Regions from separate parts of the Agromyces sp. NPDC056523 genome, predicted to be linked through region 1. Evidence: predicted binding sites of a transcription regulator. Region 1 holds the regulator's gene; each other region holds the start of a gene.
What was found. The regulator LexA, encoded in region 1, represses DNA repair genes until DNA is damaged. The targets are predictions, from matches to a motif close to TCGAACANNTGTTCGA.
Positions count from the first base shown of each region.

Region 1 (5,987 bases):
GGCGGGGTCAGTGGGATGCGACATCCAGCGCCTCGGGCAGCGTGAACGCGCCCGCGTAGAGGGCCTTGCCGATGATGGCGCCCTCGAGGCCCTGCGGCACGAGTTCGCGCAGCGCGGCGATGTCGTCGAGGTTCGAGACGCCGCCCGACGCGATGACGGGCCGGTGGGTGCGATCCATGATCTGCCGGAGCAGGTCGAGGTTGGGCCCCTGGAGCGTGCCGTCCTTGGTGACGTCGGTCACGACGTAGCGGGCGGCGCCGGCCTCCTCGAGCCGGTCCATGACCTGCCACAGGTCGCCGCCGTCCTTGGTCCAGCCGCGCGCGGCGAGCGTGGTGCCCCGCACGTCGAGCCCGATCGCGATGGCCTCGCCGTACTGGGCGATGACAGAGGCCGCCCACTCGGGGTTCTCGAGCGCGGCCGTGCCGAGGTTGATGCGCTTGGCGCCGATCTCGAGCGCGTGCTCGAGCGACGCGTCGTCGCGGATGCCGCCTGACAGCTCGACGTTGACGCCGCGCACCTGGCGGATGACCTTCTTGAGCACGCCGGCGTTCGAGCCCCGCCCGAACGCGGCATCGAGGTCCACGAGGTGGATCCACTCGGCGCCCTGGTCGGCCCAGTCGCCCGCCGCGTCGACGGGGTCGCCGTAGCTCGTCTCGGTGCCCGCCTCGCCCTGGGTCAGGCGGACGGCCTTGCCGCCGGCGACGTCGACCGCGGGAAGCAGCACCAGGCGGGGGGTCTTACTGAACTCACTCATCACTGTCCTCGAATCGGATGCCGCGACCGCGGCTTCGGCACAGTCACAGCATCCTAGTCCGCACGGTGCCGGTCGCGACGAACCAGGGGTCGACCGGCGTCACCCGAGCGAGCGGATCCAGTTCGACAGGAGTCGGATGCCGGCCTCCGCCGACTTCTCGGGGTGGAACTGCGTCGCCGACAGCGGCCCGTTCTCGACGGCGGCCAGGAACCGTCCGCCGTGCTCGGCCCACGTGAGCGCGGGCTGCGGGAACGGCGGCATCACGTCGAGGTGCCAGTCCTGCGCCGCGTACGAGTGGACGAAGTAGAACCGCTCGTCCTCGATGCCCTCGAACAGCACCGACCCGGGATCGGGTTCGACGGTGTTCCATCCCATGTGCGGGAGCACGTCGCTCGGCAGCGCGCGCACGATGCCGGGCCATTCGCCGAGTCCCTCGGTGTCGACACCGCGCTCCACGCCGCGCTCGAACAGCACCTGCATGCCCACGCAGATGCCGAGCACGGGCCGGCCGCCCGCGAGACGCCGGTCGATGATCTCGTCGCCGCGAACGGACTTCAGTTGGTCCACCACGGCCTTGAACGCGCCGACGCCCGGCACCACGAGTCCGTCGGCCTCCATCGCGACGCGGCGATCGGCGGTCAGCTCGACCTCGGCCCCGGCGCGCTCGACGGCCTTCGCGGCCGAGTGGACGTTGCCCGACCCGTAGTCGAGCACGGCCACGCGACGCACCGCCGTCACAGGGCGCCCTTCGTCGACGGGATGCCGGTGACCAGCGGGTCGTACGCCTTCGCCTGCCGGAACGCGCGGGCGAACGCCTTGAACTCGGCCTCGGCGATGTGGTGGGGATCGCGTCCGCCCAGCACGTTCACGTGCACCGTCAGCCCGGCGTTGTAGGTGATGGCCTCGAACACGTGACGCACCATCGACCCGGTGAAGTGCCCGCCGATGAGGTGGAACTCGAAGCCCGCGGGCTCACCGCCGTGCACGAGGTACGGCCGCCCGGAGATGTCGACGACGGCCTGTGCGAGCGCCTCGTCGAGCGGCACGAGCGCATCGCCGTACCTCGAGATCCCACGCTTGTCGCCGAGCGCCTCGCGGATCGCCCGGCCGAGCGCGATCCCGACGTCCTCCACCGTGTGGTGCACGTCGATCTCGATGTCGCCCTTCGCGCGGACGGTCAGGTCGGTCAGCGAGTGCTTCGCGAACGCGGTGAGGAGGTGGTCGTAGAACGGCACGGTCGTCTCGATGTCGCTCGTGCCGGAGCCGTCGAGGTCGATCGAGAGGTCGATGCTCGACTCGCTGGTCTCGCGCTGCACGCGCGCAATACGCGCGGGGCGATCGGTGGTCATGCGGTCATCCTATTCGGGCGGTTCGTCGGCATCCTGGGCGGGTCACGCGCCGGCGGCGGTGCGGGCGGGCGCGAACGCCGCCATCGCCTCGAGGAACGCGGTGGTCTCGGCCTCGGTGCCCGCGGTGACGCGCAGGCATCCCGGCAGCCCGATCTCGCGGATCAGGATGCCGCGCTCGAGCAGCGCCTCGAAGACCGCGTGCGGGTCGTCGACGCCCCCGAACAGCACGAAGTTCGCGCCGCTGCGGTACGGCCGGTAGCCGAGCGCGCCGAGCTCGCGCACGATGCGCTCACGCTGCGAACGGATCTCGTCGACCATCGCGAGCATCTCGTCGGCGTGCGCGAGCGCGCCGAGCGCGGCGGCCTGCGTGAGCGCCGAGAGGTGGTACGGCAGGCGGACGAGGCGAAGCGCGTCGATCACGGCCGGGTCGGCGGCGAGGTAGCCGACACGCGCCCCCGCGAACGCGAACGCCTTGCTCATGGTGCGCGAGACGAGCAGGCGCGGCCGGCCCTCGAGCAACGTCAGCGCGCTCGGCGTGCCCGGGTCGGCGAACTCGACGTACGCCTCGTCGACGACGACCACACCCCGCGCCGCGTCGGCGACCGCGGCGATCGTGTCGAGCGACAGGGGGGTGCCCGTGGGATTGTTCGGCGCGCAGAGCAGCACCACGTCGGGATCGTGCCGTTCGACGGCGGCCACGGCCGTGTCGGGGCCCAGCTCGAAGTCGGCGTCGCGCTCGGCCGTGATCCATTCCGTGCCCGTGCCGCCCGCGAGCAGCCCGTACATGGAGTAGGTCGGCGCGAACCCGAGCGCGCGGCGGCCGGGGCCGCCGAAGGCCTGCAGGATGTGCTGGAGCACCTCGTTCGAGCCGTTCGCCGCCCAGAGCTGCTCGGGGACGAGCCCGTGTCCGAGGTAACCGGCGAGCGCCGTGCGGAGCTGCGTGAACTCGCGGTCGGGATAGCGGTTGAGGCCGATGATCGCGGCGGCGACGCGGGCGACGATGTCGTGCGCGACATCCTCGGGGATCGGATGCGTGTTCTCGTTGACGTTGAGCGCCACCGGCACGACCTTCTGGGGCGCACCGTACGGGGACTTGCCCCGGAGGTCGTCGCGGAGGGGCAGATCGTCGAGACTCGTCACCGATCAATGCTATCCGCGGCCGACCGCACGTTTCGGCGACGACGACGGCGGATGACGCTACTCGACGACCGGCAGGGCGAGCCGCTGGCCCGGCTGCACGACCGCGTCGCGCAACCCGTTCAAGCGCATGATCTCGTGGATCACCTCGCGCGGGTCGGCGCTCGGTGCGATCGATTCGGCGATGCCCCAGAGCGTGTCGCCGCCACCGACGACGATCGTGTCGAGCACGGCCGTGCGGCCGTCGTCGATGCCGGCCATGGCTCCTCCGGAGGCGAGCGACCCGATCAGTACGCCGATGACGATCGGCATCGCCGCGAGCACGGTGAAGACGACGCGACCACGCCGCGTGAGCCGGAGGCGGGTGCGCGGGAGCGCCGGTCGGCTGGCCTCGGGCACGCTCGGGCTCGCGAGGCTGGATCCCATCAGCGAGGTTCCCAGCAGCACTGCACTCATTCCGCACCTCCTTGGTGAGCCCGCATCCGGCCCTCGGCCGGGAAGGCCGGATGCGAAGCTGTGTTCCGAATATATCTTCGAACATTCGCCGCTGCAAGGACCGGAAGCGGGAGTTTCCGGCGCCGATTCCGCGACACACTCGAACGGATGTTTGTCGCGCGTGCGCGAGGCGGATACAGTTTCGAATGTCCGAGGACAGTCGAACACCGACCACCGACATCACGATCAGGCCGACGGCGGCCGAGACGAGAGGCGACACCGTGAGCATCGACATCGATCAGGCACGCGGAGCCGGCGGCCGGTCCCGTCGGCGCAAGACGCTGAGCGCGAAGCAGCTCTCGATCCTCGAGGTGATCCGGCGATCGGTCTCCGAGCGCGGCTACCCGCCGAGCATGCGCGAGATCGGCGACGCCGTCGGACTCTCCTCGCTCTCGAGCGTGACCCACCAGCTCAACCAGCTCGAGCTCGCGGGCTACCTCCGGCGCGACCCCAACCGGCCCCGCGCGCTCGAGGTGCTCATCGACGTGCCGGGCACCGAGCCTCGTGCGTCGAGCGCCGAGCCGGCGCCCGTGGGCGATGCCGCCATGGTGCCCCTGGTGGGGCGCATCGCGGCGGGTGTCCCGATCACCGCCGAGCAGCAGATCGAAGAGGTCTTCCCGCTCCCCCGCCAGCTCGTCGGCAAGGGCGAGCTCTTCATCCTCAAGGTCGTCGGCGACTCCATGATCGACGCCGCGATCTGCGACGGCGACTGGGTCGTGGTGCGATCCCAGCCGACCGCCGAGAACGGCGAGATCGTCGCCGCCATGCTCGACGGCGAGGCCACGGTCAAGGTGTTCCGCCAGCGCGACGGCCACACGTGGCTGCTCCCCCGCAACACCGCGTTCGAGCCCATCCTCGGCGACGAGGCCGACGTACTCGGCAAGGTCGTCGCGGTCCTCCGCACGGTCTGACGCACCGGCCACGCCGGCCCGAGACGACGAGGGGCGGATGCCGCGACCTCGCGTCGCGACATCCGCCCCTCGTTCAGCGCGAGGTCAGCCCGCGGTCGCGACCACCGCGGCCCCGGTACGCACGGCCTGCGTCGCCTCGACGATGTTCGCGAGCGAGGCGACGGTCTCGTCGTAGCCGCGCGTCTTCAGGCCGCAGTCGGGGTTCACCCAGAGTCGGCCGGCCGGGATCTCGCCGACCGCACGCTCGAGCAGCGCCTGCACCTCCTCGACGCTCGGCACGCGCGGCGAGTGGATGTCGTAGACGCCGGGGCCAACGCCGTGGTCGAAGCCGCTGGCCGACAGGTCGTCGACGACCTCCATGCGGCTGCGCGCCGCCTCGATCGAGGTGACGTCGGCGTCGAGCTCGCGGATGGCGTCGATGACGACGCCGAACTCCGAGTAGCAGAGGTGCGTGTGCACCTGCGTCGCGGAGGCCGCACCGCCCGTCGCGAGGCGGAACGACCCGACCGACCAGTCGAGGTATGCGGGCTGGTCGGCGCGCTTGAGCGGCAGCAACTCGCGCAGGGCCGGCTCGTCGACCTGGATGACGCGGATACCGGCCTGCTCGAGGTCGGAGATCTCGTCTCGCAGCGCGAGCGCGACCTGGCGCGCGGTGTCGCCCAGCGGCTGGTCGTCGCGCACGAACGACCACGCGAGGATCGTGACCGGGCCGGTGAGCATGCCCTTCACGGGCTTGTCCGACAGCGACTGCGCGTACTCCGACCACTCGACCGTCATCGGCGCCGGGCGCGACACGTCGCCCCAGAGGATCGACGGACGCGTGCAGCGCGAGCCGTACGACTGCACCCAGCCGTGCTGCGTGACCGCGAAGCCGTCGAGCAGCTCGGCGAAGTACTGCACCATGTCGTTGCGCTCGGGCTCGCCGTGCACGAGCACGTCGAGGCCCAGCTCCTCCTGCAGGCGGATGACGCGCGCGATCTCCTCGCGCATGAGCTCGCGGTACTCGGCGTCGGTGAGCTCGCCCTTGACGAGGCGCGCGCGGGCGCGACGGATGTCGGCGGTCTGCGGGAACGAGCCGATCGTCGTGGTCGGCAGCGCGGGGAGGTCGAGGTCCTCCTGCGCGGTGACGCGCGCATCGTAGTCCGCGCGCGAGAACGCCGCCGCGTCGAGGCCGGCGAGGCGGTCTCGGACCGCCGCGACGCGGACGCCGGGAGCGGCGGCGCGATCGGCGAGGGCAGCGGATGCCGCGTCGAGCTCGGTCGCGATGGCCTCGCGGCCCTCGGCGAGCCCGCGCGCCAGCACGGCGACCTGCGCGACCTTCTGGTCGGCGAACGCGAGCCA
Region 1 is NZ_JBHTTM010000006.1:173,970-179,956, reverse strand. Features, by position in the region: gene ACFQ58_RS17565 (SseB family protein) at 1-24, opposite strand, end outside; gene priA (bifunctional 1-(5-phosphoribosyl)-5-((5-phosphoribosylamino)methylideneamino)imidazole-4-carboxamide isomerase/phosphoribosylanthranilate isomerase PriA) at 8-754, opposite strand; gene hisH (imidazole glycerol phosphate synthase subunit HisH) at 854-1,492, opposite strand; gene hisB (imidazoleglycerol-phosphate dehydratase HisB) at 1,489-2,103, opposite strand; gene ACFQ58_RS17545 (histidinol-phosphate transaminase) at 2,146-3,243, opposite strand; gene ACFQ58_RS17540 (LysM peptidoglycan-binding domain-containing protein) at 3,301-3,696, opposite strand; gene lexA (transcriptional repressor LexA) at 3,957-4,646, shown strand; gene metE (5-methyltetrahydropteroyltriglutamate--homocysteine S-methyltransferase) at 4,731-5,987, opposite strand, start outside.

Region 2 (5,987 bases), on a different contig from region 1:
CGACCGCGACCGCGAGCGCGGAGCCCACGACGACGAGCGGAGCGGCGGCGACGCCGCCGATCGGGTCGACCTCCTGCTGCGTGAGCCGCATCCCGGTGCTCATCGGGCACCGTCCGGAACGGTGAGGACCACGGTGGTGCCGACCCCGGGGCGCGACCAGATGCGTGCGGTGCCGCCTTCCTGCTCGATGCGCCCCCGGATCGAGGTGCGCAGCCCGATGCGGTCGTCGGGAACGGCGTCGGGATCGAAGCCCGCGCCCCCGTCGATCACCACGACCGTGACCTCACCGTCGCCGGGGTCGACGGCGACCTCGGCCTCGTCGACGCCGGCATGCCGGACGACGTTGATCAGGCATTGGGCGACGGCGGCCTCGAGCGCGTCCCGTCGAGCCGGCGCCAGCGTCTCGAGTGCGGCCGGCGACCCGGCGACGTGCACCGCCACGCCCGCGTCGCGCGCGATGCCGAGCGCCTCGGCCAGCGGCGGAGGCGACGCTCGGAAGGCCGGCCCGGGCCCGACCGCCGCAGCCCCGTCGGCGGGCGTACGGCTCGACGGGCTCGCGGCCGACGGCACGGCGGCGCCGGTGCGCGGTGGAAGCCCGTCGCCGTGAGCCTCGGTGTGGTCGCCCGCCCAATCACGGCCGACGATGAGCGAGAGGTCGGACCGGATCGCGCTCCGCAGGCGCTCGTCGACCGCGCCCGAACCCGCCGTCGCGATCGAGATCAGGTGGCTGAGCGCGGTGTCGTGCAGCCGAGCGATGGCGCGAAGCTCGTAGTCGTGCCGGATGGTCAGCTCGCGGGTCTGCTGGCTCGCCCGGTGCAACGCCGTCTCTCGACGATCGACCGCGCGCCGCGCGGCGGCGTCGAAGGTGCGGGCGATGATCACGATGGTCAGCACGGCGAGGGCCGGCAGGCTGGGCGCCCAGGGCGCGCCGATCACGGTCGCTCCGAGGAACGCGGCCGCCTCGCCGAGGCCCCAGCCGAGCACGGCCCAGGTGATCGCGATGCCCGACCCGATCCCCGCACCGCCCACGAGGACGAGGGCGGCGCGCGAGAGCGCGACGAGCGCGTTGTCGGCCGCCGAGTCGACGTCGCCCGACGCGAGCAGCAGGACCGTGAGCCCGAAGACGGCGGCGGTGCCGCCCACGAGCGCCATCACGGTCAGGGTGACCGTCTCGTACCGGGCGACGAGATAGAGGAGCAGCGCCTGCACCGAGAGCAGGACGGTCGCGGCGAGCGCCGCGCGTTGCCGGTCCGGACCCTCGCCGGTCGGAGCGGAAGCCGCGACCGCCGAGGCGATAGTGAGGACCAGTGCCGCGGCGAGGCATACCGCGGCGGCGCACTGCCCTGCACGCGCAAGTGCACGACTCAGGGATTCCCTCGCGAGATGCTCGGGCAAGCCGAGGGTCATCCGTGCTCCGATCCCGGCCGGTGGGGTGCGGCCCTTGCCGGATTATCGCAGTTCGCGCCCGGGCTGCTGAATCTTCGCTCAGGCGTCCAGGGGCGGCGACACCGGTCAGAACAGCATGGCGGGCGCCGCGGCATCGAGGGAGACGTCGCCGAGCTCCGAGCCGCGCCCGTTCGGCGATGCTCCCGCGTCGGCCCGTGACGGCGCACCGGCTTGTCTCGGGCGGCGTCCGAGCGCGGTGGATCGGACGCCTCCGGTCACCGAGTCCTCGCGGCCGCGCTCGAGTCGGTGCGTCCGGATGAGCGGGCGTATCCGCTCGGCGAGCCAGTCGCGATACTCGGATGGCGCGTAGGCGCTCGAGCCGGGGTACATCGCGCGGTAGCGGGGCACGAGTTCCGGATGCTCGCGGGCGAGCCACTCGAAGAACCACGGCTTCACGGCGCCGCGGAGGTGCAGCGCCGAGTAGATGATGCTCGTGGCCCCCGCCGCCTTGGCACGACGCAGTGCCTCGTCGAGGTGGGCGCGCGTGTCGGTGAGGTACGGGAGGATCGGCATCAGGAAGACCGAGCAGTCGAAGCCGGCGTCGCGAGCGGCGGTGACCGTGGCCAGGCGGGCCGCCGTCGACGGGGTTCCGGGTTCGATCGACTGCTGCAGCTCGTCGTCGTAGACCGCGATCGACATCGCGAGGTCGACCGGCACGTGTTCGCGCGCCGCCGCCAGCAGCGGGAGGTCGCGGCGGAGCAGCGTGCCCTTGGTGAGCACGCTGAACGGTGTCCCGCTGCCGGCGAGCCCCTCGATGATGCCCGGCATCAGCGCGTAGCGCCCCTCCGCACGCTGGTACGGGTCGGTGTTGGTGCCGAGCGCCACGGGCTCGTGCCGCCACGATGGTCTCGCCAGCTCACGCCGCAGGACATCGGCGACGTTGACCTTCACGATGATCTGCCGGTCGAAGTCGTCGCCGGCGTCGAGGTCCAGGTAGTTGTGCGTCGGCCGAGCAAAACAATAAATGCATGCATGGGTGCATCCCCGGTAGGGGTTGATGGTCCAGCCGAAAGGCATGTACGACTGGCCGGGGACCTTGTTGAGGGCCGACTTCGCGAGCACCTCGTGGAAGGTCACGCCGGCGAACTCGGGGGTCTGCACCGAGCGGACGAGGTTGTTCAGCCGCGCCAGGCCCGGCAGCGCATCGGGCTGGTCGACACCGAGTTCCTGTCCGTTCCATCGCACCGCTCAATTCGAACATACGTTCGAACTTCATGCAAGCGGATGTCACGGTGCGCCGACGGACGTCCGGCTCCCCGACGCGCGGCGACGGTCGATCCGCCGGATTCGGGTGGAAAGGTATCCCGCGGATACCTTTCCACCCGGTTTCGCGATGGGATGGCGCAGCTTACGCGGCCACGCCGGCCCGCGCCGACGCCGCCTCGAGCGCGAGGGTCTCGCCGTCCCAGCGCCGCCGCAGCCACCGGTCGTGACTCGCGATCACGACCGCGCCCGGGTAGCCGCCGAGCGCCTCCTCGAGCTCACCCGCGAGCGCGAGTGAGAGGTGGTTGGTCGGCTCGTCGAGCAGGAACACGTGCGGCGGCGCCGAGATCACGAGCGCGAGCGCGAGGCGGCGCTGCTGTCCGACCGAGAGGCGGCTGACGGGTCGGTCCAGGTCGCGGGGTGCGACGAGGCCGAGTCCCGCGAGCGGCACGCGCTCGGCGCGCCGCTCCCCCAGCGTCCGCGCGTAGATCGCTCGCGGCGTGGCATCCGGATCGGCGAACCGCACGTCCTGCTCGAGCAGCCCCACCCGCAGCCCGCGCCGGCGATGCAGCACGCCCCGGTCGGGCACGAGGCGACCCGCGAGCAGCGCGAGCAGCGTCGACTTGCCCGCGCCGTTCGCACCGGTCACGAGCAGCCGGGTCGCCGGTTCGATGCGCAGCCTCCCGAGGTCGAGCCGACCGTCGACCGCGACATCCGCGGCCTGCAGCAGTGCGCCGGATTCGTCATCGAGCACGTGCGAACCCGACGGGATCCCGGCGAACGCCAGCGGTGCGGGCGGCGCCGCCAGCTGGGTGCGCTCGAGTTCGGTGAGCCGCGCCTCGGCGTTGCGCACCCTGCGCGACACCGCCTGCTCGACGCCCTCACGCTTGAAGTGCTTGAGGAACTTGTCGTTGTCGGTCGGGGCACGGCCGTGGGCGACCGCGCGCGCCGACTCGGCGACGGCCAGTCGCAACCGGCGCAGCTCCGCCTGCTCGTCGTCGTGCTGGCGCTCCCAGCGGGCACGCTCGTCGGCGCGCACGCCGAGGTACTCGCTGAAGGTGCCGCCGAAGACCGTGCCGACGGATGCCGCGAGCACGACCTCGCGCGAACCGTCACCGCTCGGTCGACCCCCGCCGGCCTTCGCGACCGCCGTCGCACCGATCCGTCCGGGATCGAGGTCCATCAGCCCCGTCGCGACGCGGTCGAGGAACTCGCGGTCGTGGCTGGCGAACACGACCGGCCCACGCCAGGACCGGAGCCGATCCTCGAGGAACGCCGCGGCGTCGTCGTCGAGGTGGTTGGTGGGTTCGTCGAGGAGCAGCGCATCGGGCGACGACAGCAGCAACGCCGCGAGGGCGAACCGGCTGCGCTGTCCGCCGGAGAGCTCGCCGATGCGGCGGTCGAGGGCGAGGCCGGCGACGCAGAGCCCGTCGAGGAGCTCGTCGCGCCGCCGGTCGACCGACCAGACGTCGGCACGCTCGGCCGCCTCGAGGGCGACGGCGTAGCGCTCCGCGGGATCGACGGAGGCCGTGCCCGGGTCCGACCCGGACTCCGCCTTCGCCAGCGCACGCGCGGCCGCGTCGAGCTCGCGCTCGATCGCCCGCACGTCGGCGACCGCCGACTCGATCACGTCGTCGACGACGGCGTCGTCGGCGAGCGGCAGCTCCTGCAGCAGGATGCCCGTCCGGATCGGGCGCGCGACGCGCCCCGAGACGATCGCGCCGGGAACGGGATCGTCGCCATCGGCGTCGGCGCGCGCGATCACGCGGAGCAGCGTCGACTTGCCGGCGCCGTTCTCGCCGATGAGGCCGAGCCGCTGGCCGGGCGCGACGGCGAAGCCGAGGTCGGACAGCACGCGCCGGTCGCCGAAGGCGACGGACAGCCCGTCGACGCGCAGGTGGGTGGTGGGAGTGTGGATGACTGGCATGAGGGTGGATCCCCTTCGCGAGAATGCCCCGGAGCCGCCGCCGCGCACGGTCGCATGAGCGCGGAACCGGACGACGCGTCGAACCGGTCGCGCGCCACGCGACGGCGGCGGCGACGGCCCGGGACGGAGGTGGATCCCGCCGGGCATCTGCCGTCGTCGGAGCGCGCGCGAACACTGTCGCGATCAGTGCGAAGAGCACACCCCGGATGTCAACGGCGCCTCGGGCGCGGGACAATGGGATGTGCTCACTTCATAGCGAGCACGACCATAGCAGACACTCGTCCCCTCGGTCGAGTCTCGCCACGTTCCTGCAGCGAAGTCAGGCGGAAGCCAGCGCCGGCACCTTCGCGGTCGCCGCGATCTCGGGCTGCGCCGCCCCGGCATCGAGTCCGAGCACGGCGGCCGTGCGCGCGAGCGACGCGGCCGCGAGCTCGCGGTCGTCGGAGAGCGTGGTGCCGTACGACGGGATCATCTCGCGCAGGCGCGGCTCCCACGACGCGACGCGGTCGGGGAAGCACTTCGCGAGGACCTGCAGCATGATCGGCACCGCGGTCGATGCCCCCGGCGACGCACCGAGGAGGCCTGCGATCGTGCCATCCGCACCGGAGATGACCTCGGTGCCGAACTGCAGCACGCCACCCTGCTTCGGGTCCTTCTTCATGACCTGGACGCGCTGGCCCGCCGTGATGAGCTCCCAGTCCCTGCTCTTCGCGGTCGGCATGAACTGGCGCAGTGCCGCGAGCTTCTTGTCGCGCCCGGCGAGCACCTCGGAGACGAGGTAGCGGACGAGGTCGAAGTTCTTGAGGCCCACCTGCAGCATCGGGATGATGTTGTGCAGCCGGATCGAGAACGGTAGGTCGAACCACGTGCTCGACTTGAGGAACTTCGGGGTGAAGCCCGCGTAGGGCCCGAACAGCAGCGAGGTCTCGCCGTCGACGACACGAGTGTCGAGGTGCGGGACCGACATCGGCGGGGCGCCGACCGCGGCCTTGCCGTACACCTTGGCGTTGTGCTGGGCGACGAGCTTCGGGTCGGTCGTGCGCAGGAACTGACCCGAGATCGGGAAGCCGCCGTAGCCCTTGATCTCGGGGATGCCGGCGTGCTGGAGCAGCGCGAGCGCGCCGCCGCCGGCACCGACGAACACGAACCTCGCGCGCACGACGCGGGGGGTGTTGCCGACGGTGTGCCGCACCCGGAGTCGCCAGGTGCCGTCCTTCTGCCGCTTCAGCCAGGTGACCTGGTGGTTCGCGTGGATCTCGGCGCCGCGCTGCTCGATGTCGCGGAGCAGCAGTTGCGTCAGCGCGCCGAAGTCGACGTCGGTGCCGGAGGCCGCGCGGGTCGCCGCGATCCGCTGCCGCCGGTTGCGCTTCTTCGCCAGCAGCGGCGTCCACGCGGCGAGCGTGTCGATGTC
Region 2 is NZ_JBHTTM010000003.1:215,583-221,569, reverse strand. Features, by position in the region: gene ACFQ58_RS11915 (hypothetical protein) at 1-103, opposite strand, end outside; gene ACFQ58_RS11910 (sensor histidine kinase) at 100-1,407, opposite strand; gene ACFQ58_RS11905 (Rv2578c family radical SAM protein) at 1,513-2,631, opposite strand; gene ACFQ58_RS11900 (ABC-F family ATP-binding cassette domain-containing protein) at 2,795-4,576, opposite strand; gene ACFQ58_RS11895 (malate:quinone oxidoreductase) at 4,896-5,987, opposite strand, start outside.
Region 2: the regulator LexA is predicted to act here: its motif matches at 2,640-2,655, upstream of ACFQ58_RS11905 (Rv2578c family radical SAM protein).

Region 3 (5,987 bases), on a different contig from region 1:
GAGCTCATGCCGAACAACGCGGTCGAGTACTTCGTCTCGTACTACGACTACTACCAGCCCGAGGCCTACGTCCCGCAGACCGACACCTTCATCGAGAAGGACTCGTCGATCAACGCCGAGGTCGAGCGGCTGCGGCACTCGACCACGAACTCGCTGCTGAGTCGACGCGACGTGGTCGTGGTCTCGACCGTGTCGTGCATCTACGGTCTCGGCACGCCCGAGGAGTACCTCAACGCGATGATGCCCCTGCAGGTGGGCCAGCGCCTCGACCGCGACTGGCTCATCCGCAAGTTCGTGTCGATGCAGTACCAGCGCAACGACGTGGCATTCTCGCGCGGCACGTTCCGGGTGCGCGGCGACACCATCGAGATCATCCCGGTCTACGAAGAGCATGCGATCCGCATCGAGATGTTCGGCGACGAGGTCGAGGCCCTGCACAGCCTCCATCCGCTGACGGGGTCGGTGATCTCGAAGCTCGACGCGGTGGCGGTCTTCCCGGCGTCCCACTACGTCGCCAGCACCGACGTCATGCAGCGCGCGATCGGAACGATCCGCGACGAGCTCGACGAGCGGCTGCAGGAGCTCGAGCGCGAGGGCAAGCTGCTCGAGGCGCAGCGCCTCCGGATGCGCACGACGTTCGACCTCGAGATGATGGAGCAGATCGGGTTCTGCTCGGGCATCGAGAACTACTCGCGGCACATCGACGGGCGAGCGCCCGGCGAAGCGCCCCACTGCCTGCTCGACTACTTCGCCGACGACTACCTCGTCGTCATCGACGAGTCCCACGTGACCGTCCCGCAGATCGGAGCGATGTACGAGGGGGATGCCTCGCGCAAGCGCACGCTCGTCGAGCACGGGTTCCGTCTTCCCAGCGCGCTCGACAACCGCCCCCTGAAGTGGGACGAGTTCAAGGCACGCGTTGGCCAGGCCGTCTACCTGTCCGCGACGCCGGGGTCCTACGAGATGGGCATCGCAGACGGCGTGGTCGAGCAGATCATCCGCCCGACCGGCCTCGTCGACCCCGAGATCGTCGTGAAGCCCTCGAAGGGCCAGATCGACGACCTGCTCGAAGAGATCCACGTCCGCGCCGAGCGCGACGAGCGCGTCCTCGTCACCACGCTCACCAAGCGCATGGCCGAGGAGCTCACCGACTTCCTCACCGAGGCCGGCGTGCGCGTGCGCTACCTGCACTCCGACGTCGACACGCTGCGCCGCGTCGAGCTGCTGACCGAGCTGCGGGCCGGGGTCTACGACGTGCTCGTCGGCATCAACCTGCTCCGCGAGGGGCTCGACCTGCCCGAGGTGTCGCTCGTCGCGATCCTGGACGCCGACAAGGAGGGCTTCCTGCGCTCGTCCACGTCGCTCATCCAGACCATCGGGCGTGCGGCGCGCAACGTGTCGGGCGAGGTGCACATGTACGCCGACGTGATGACCGACTCGATGTCGTCGGCCATCGACGAGACCAACCGCCGGCGCGACAAGCAGCTCGAGTACAACCGGGTCAACGGCATCGATCCCACGCCGCTGCGCAAGCGCATCGCCGACATCACCGAGGTCCTCGCACGCGAGGGCGCCGACACGGCGGCCCTGCTCGCGGGCCGCGACACCCGCAAGACCTCGCCGGTGCCGATGAAGCGCGAGGGCATCGCGGCCGCGGGGGCGAACGACCTCGAGGAGCTCATCCGGGACCTGAACGACCAGATGCTCGAGGCGGCGGGGGAGCTCAAGTTCGAGCTCGCGGCGCGGCTGCGCGACGAGGTCTCCGAGCTCAAGCGCGAACTCCGCCAGATGGAGAAGGCGGGGCATCTGGCCTGACCGCGCAGCTCGGCAACCGAACCACGCTCGACCGAGAATCGAACGTGTGTTCGCTCTCAGCGCGCGCGATCCGGGGTGGAGTGTCGGAGGCGGTTCGTACACTCGTAGGGTGCCAGTTTCACGTCTCGATGCCCACTCGCGCCTGAGCGTCCGCGGTGCCCGCGTGCACAACCTGCACAACGTCGACGTCGAGATCCCGCGCGATGCGATGGTCGTGTTCACGGGCCTCTCGGGCTCGGGCAAGTCCTCCCTCGCGTTCGACACGATCTTCGCCGAGGGTCAGCGCCGCTACGTCGAGTCGCTCTCCGCGTACGCGCGCCAGTTCCTGGGCCAGGTCGACCGGCCCGACGTCGACTTCATCGAGGGTCTCAGCCCCGCGGTGTCCATCGACCAGAAGTCCACGAACCGCAATCCGCGATCGACGGTCGGCACGATCACCGAGATCTACGACTACATGCGCCTGCTCTGGGCGCGCATCGGCGTGCCGCACTGCCCCGTGTGCGGCGAGCGCATCCAGCGGCAGACCGTGCAGCAGATCGCCGACCAGCTCATGGAGCTCCCGGCCGGCACGCGCTTCCAGATCCTCAGCCCAATGGTCTCGCAGAAGAAGGGCGAGTTCGTCGACCTCTTCCGCGAGCTCTCCTCGCAGGGGTACTCGCGCGCGGTCGTCGACGGCGAGCTCATCCGCCTCGACGAGCCGCCGCAGCTGAAGAAGCAGGTCAAGCACGACATCTCGGTCGTGATCGACCGGCTCGTGGCATCCGACGAGATGCTCGGCCGTCTCACTGACTCGCTCGAGACCGCGCTGCGCCTGACTGACGGACTCGTGCAGATCAACTACGTCGACCTCGAGGGCGACGATGCATGGCAGACCTTCTCGGAGAAGCTGAGCTGCCCCAACCAGCACCCCATCGCGCTCACCGAGATCGAGCCGCGCACGTTCTCGTTCAACGCGCCGTTCGGTGCGTGCCCGGAATGCTCCGGCCTCGGCACGCGGATGTCGGTCGACGAGGACCTCCTCCTCGGCGACCCCACGATGAGCATCGCCGAGGGCGTGATCCTGCCGTGGACCTCGCAGGGCAAGAGCCTCTACAACTACTACGAGAAGCTGCTCGATGGGCTCGCCCGCGACTTCGGCTTCTCGCTCGACACGCCGTGGGAGGAGCTGCCGGGCGGGGCGCGCAACGCGGTGCTCCGCGGTGACAACTTCGAGGTCAAGGTGCGCTGGCGCAACCGCTACGGCCGCGAGATGAGCTACACCTCGGGCTTCGAGGGCGTCGTGCCCTACATCGAGCGGCAGTACCTGCAGGCCGAGACCGACGTGCAGCGTGCGCGCTGGGCCGAGTACCTCCGCGAGGTCCCGTGCCCGGTGTGCGAGGGCGACCGGCTCAAGCCCGAGGTCCTCTCCGTCCTCATCCACGACGCGTCGATCGCCGACGTCTGCCGGCTCAGCCTGCACGACGCGCGATCGTTCATGGACCGGCTGCGGCTCACCGACCGCGAGCAGACCATCGCCGCCCAGGTGCTCCGTGAGATCAAGCTGCGGCTCGACTTCCTCATCCGGGTGGGCCTGAGCTACCTCGACCTCGCTCGCGCCGCGGGCACGCTCTCGGGGGGCGAAGCGCAGCGCATCCGCCTGGCGACGCAGATCGGCTCCGGGCTCACGGGCGTGCTGTACGTGCTCGACGAGCCCAGCATCGGGCTCCACCAGCGCGACAACCGGCGGCTCATCGACACCCTCGTCGCGCTGCGCGACCTCGGCAACACGCTCATCGTGGTCGAGCACGACGAAGACACCATCCGCACGGCCGACTGGATCGTCGACATCGGGCCCGGTGCCGGCGTCCACGGCGGCACCGTCGTGCACAGCGGCAGCTACGCCGACCTCGTCAAGAACACGCGGTCGATCACCGGCGACTACCTCTCGGGGCGCAAGGAGATCCCCATCCCCGCCGATCGACGACCGGTCGATGCCGAGCGCATGATCACGGTCGAGGGCGCCCAGGCGAACAACCTGCGCAACGTCGACGTCTCGTTCCCGCTCGGCACGTTCACCGCGGTCACGGGCGTGAGCGGCTCGGGCAAGTCGTCGCTCGTCAACGACATCCTCTACCGCGTGCTCGCCAACCGGCTCAACGGGGCCCGCAAGGTTCCGGGCAAGCACCGCCGCGTGAGTGGGCTCGACCACCTCGACAAGGTGGTGCACGTCGACCAGGCGCCGATCGGCCGGACCCCGCGATCGAACCCCGCGACCTACACGGGCGTCTTCGACCGCATCCGCACGCTGTTCTCCGAGACCACCGAGGCCAAGGCGCGCGGGTACCTGCCGGGCCGCTTCAGCTTCAACGTCAAGGGCGGTCGCTGCGAGGCCTGCTCGGGCGACGGCACGATCAAGATCGAGATGAACTTCCTGCCCGACGTCTACGTCGCCTGCGAGGTGTGCGGCGGCAAGCGGTACAACCGCGAGACGCTGCAGGTGCACTACAAGGGCAAGAACATCGCCGAGGTCCTCGAGATGCCGATCAGCGAGGCGGCCGAGTTCTTCGAGCCGATCTCCGCCATCCACCGGTACCTCAAGACCCTGGTCGACGTCGGCCTCGGCTACGTCCAGCTCGGGCAGAGCGCGACGACGCTCTCTGGCGGCGAGGCGCAGCGCGTCAAGCTCGCCACCGAGCTGCAGCGCCGATCCAACGGCCGCAGCGTCTACGTCCTCGACGAGCCGACCACGGGCCTCCACTTCGAAGACGTGCGCAAGCTCCTCAAGGTCCTCGGCAAGCTGGTCGACAAGGGCAATACCGTCATCGTGATCGAGCACAGCCTCGACGTCATCAAGTCGGCCGACTGGATCATCGACCTCGGCCCCGAGGGCGGTTCGGGTGGCGGCCAGGTCGTCGCGGTCGGCACGCCCGAGCAGGTCGCCGACGTGCACGAGAGCCATACCGGGTACTTCCTTCGCGAGATCTTCGACGCGGCCTCCGCTCACGTCGAGGTCGCCAGCTGACGAGGATGAGTACGGCACGATCGAGGAACGAGAGCGTCCCGTACCGGCCGAAGCCGGGCGAGATCCCGACCGGCCCGGGCGTCTACCGGTTCCGTGACGCCGATGGGCGTGTGCTCTACGTCGGCAAGGCGAAGAACCTGCGCGCGAGGCTGTCGAACTACTTCGCGCCGCTCTCCAGCCTGCACGAGCGCACCCGCCGCATGGTGCTCAGCGCGACATCCGTCGAGTGGACCGTGGTCGCGAGCGACGTCGAGGCGCTCAACCTCGAGATCACGTGGATCAACGAGCTGAAGCCCCCGTTCAACGTGCGCTTCAAGGACGACAAGTCCTATCCCTACCTCGTGGTGACCCTCGCCGACGAGGCGCCGCGGGCGATGGTCTCCCGCAAGCGGGGCATCCCGGGCGCGCGGTACTTCGGTCCGTACCCGAAGATGTGGGCCGTGACCGACATGCTCGAGATCCTCATCAAGCTCTTCCCGATCCGCACCTGCAAGGACAGCGACTACCGGCGGGCGATGGCCACCGGCAAGCCGTGCTTCGCAGGACAGATCGGCCGGTGCTTCGGGCCATGCTCGGGCAGGGTCACGGTCGAGGAGCATCGGGCCAACGTCGATCGATTCGTCGCGTTCATGCAGAATCAGGACCCCCGCATCATGCGCGACCTCGAGCGCGAGATGCGCGCCTCGGCGGCCCGGCAGGACTACGAGACGGCGGCCCGCAAGCGCGACCAGCTGCAGGCCGCGACGGCGTTCTTCGAGAAGAGCGCGGTCGTCCTCGGAGACCGGGTCGACCTCGACGTGTTCGGCATCGAGCACGACGAGCTCGCTGCCGCGGTGCACCTCTTCATGGTGCGCGGTGGCCGGATCCGCGGCGAACGGTCGTGGACGGTCGACAAGGAGCTCGACGTGCCGCTCGGCGAGCTCGTCGGCTTCGTGGTCGAGAACGCGTACGGCGACGACGTGGCGCCCGCGCGTGAGGTGGTCGTGCCCGAGCTGCCCGACGACGCCGAAGCGCTCGAGGCGTGGCTCGGTGGACTCGCGGGCCGCAACGTGCACCTGCGGGTGGCGCAGCGCGGTGCGAAGTCCCAGCTGCTCGCCACGGCGACCCAGAACGCCAAGCAGAGCCTCATGCTCTACAAGACCCGACGCAGTGCCGACTTCACCACGCGCTC
Region 3 is NZ_JBHTTM010000002.1:458,127-464,113, reverse strand. Features, by position in the region: gene uvrB (excinuclease ABC subunit UvrB) at 1-1,815, shown strand, start outside; gene uvrA (excinuclease ABC subunit UvrA) at 1,925-4,816, shown strand; gene uvrC (excinuclease ABC subunit UvrC) at 4,822-5,987, shown strand, end outside.
Region 3: the regulator LexA is predicted to act here: its motif matches at 1,854-1,869, upstream of uvrA (excinuclease ABC subunit UvrA).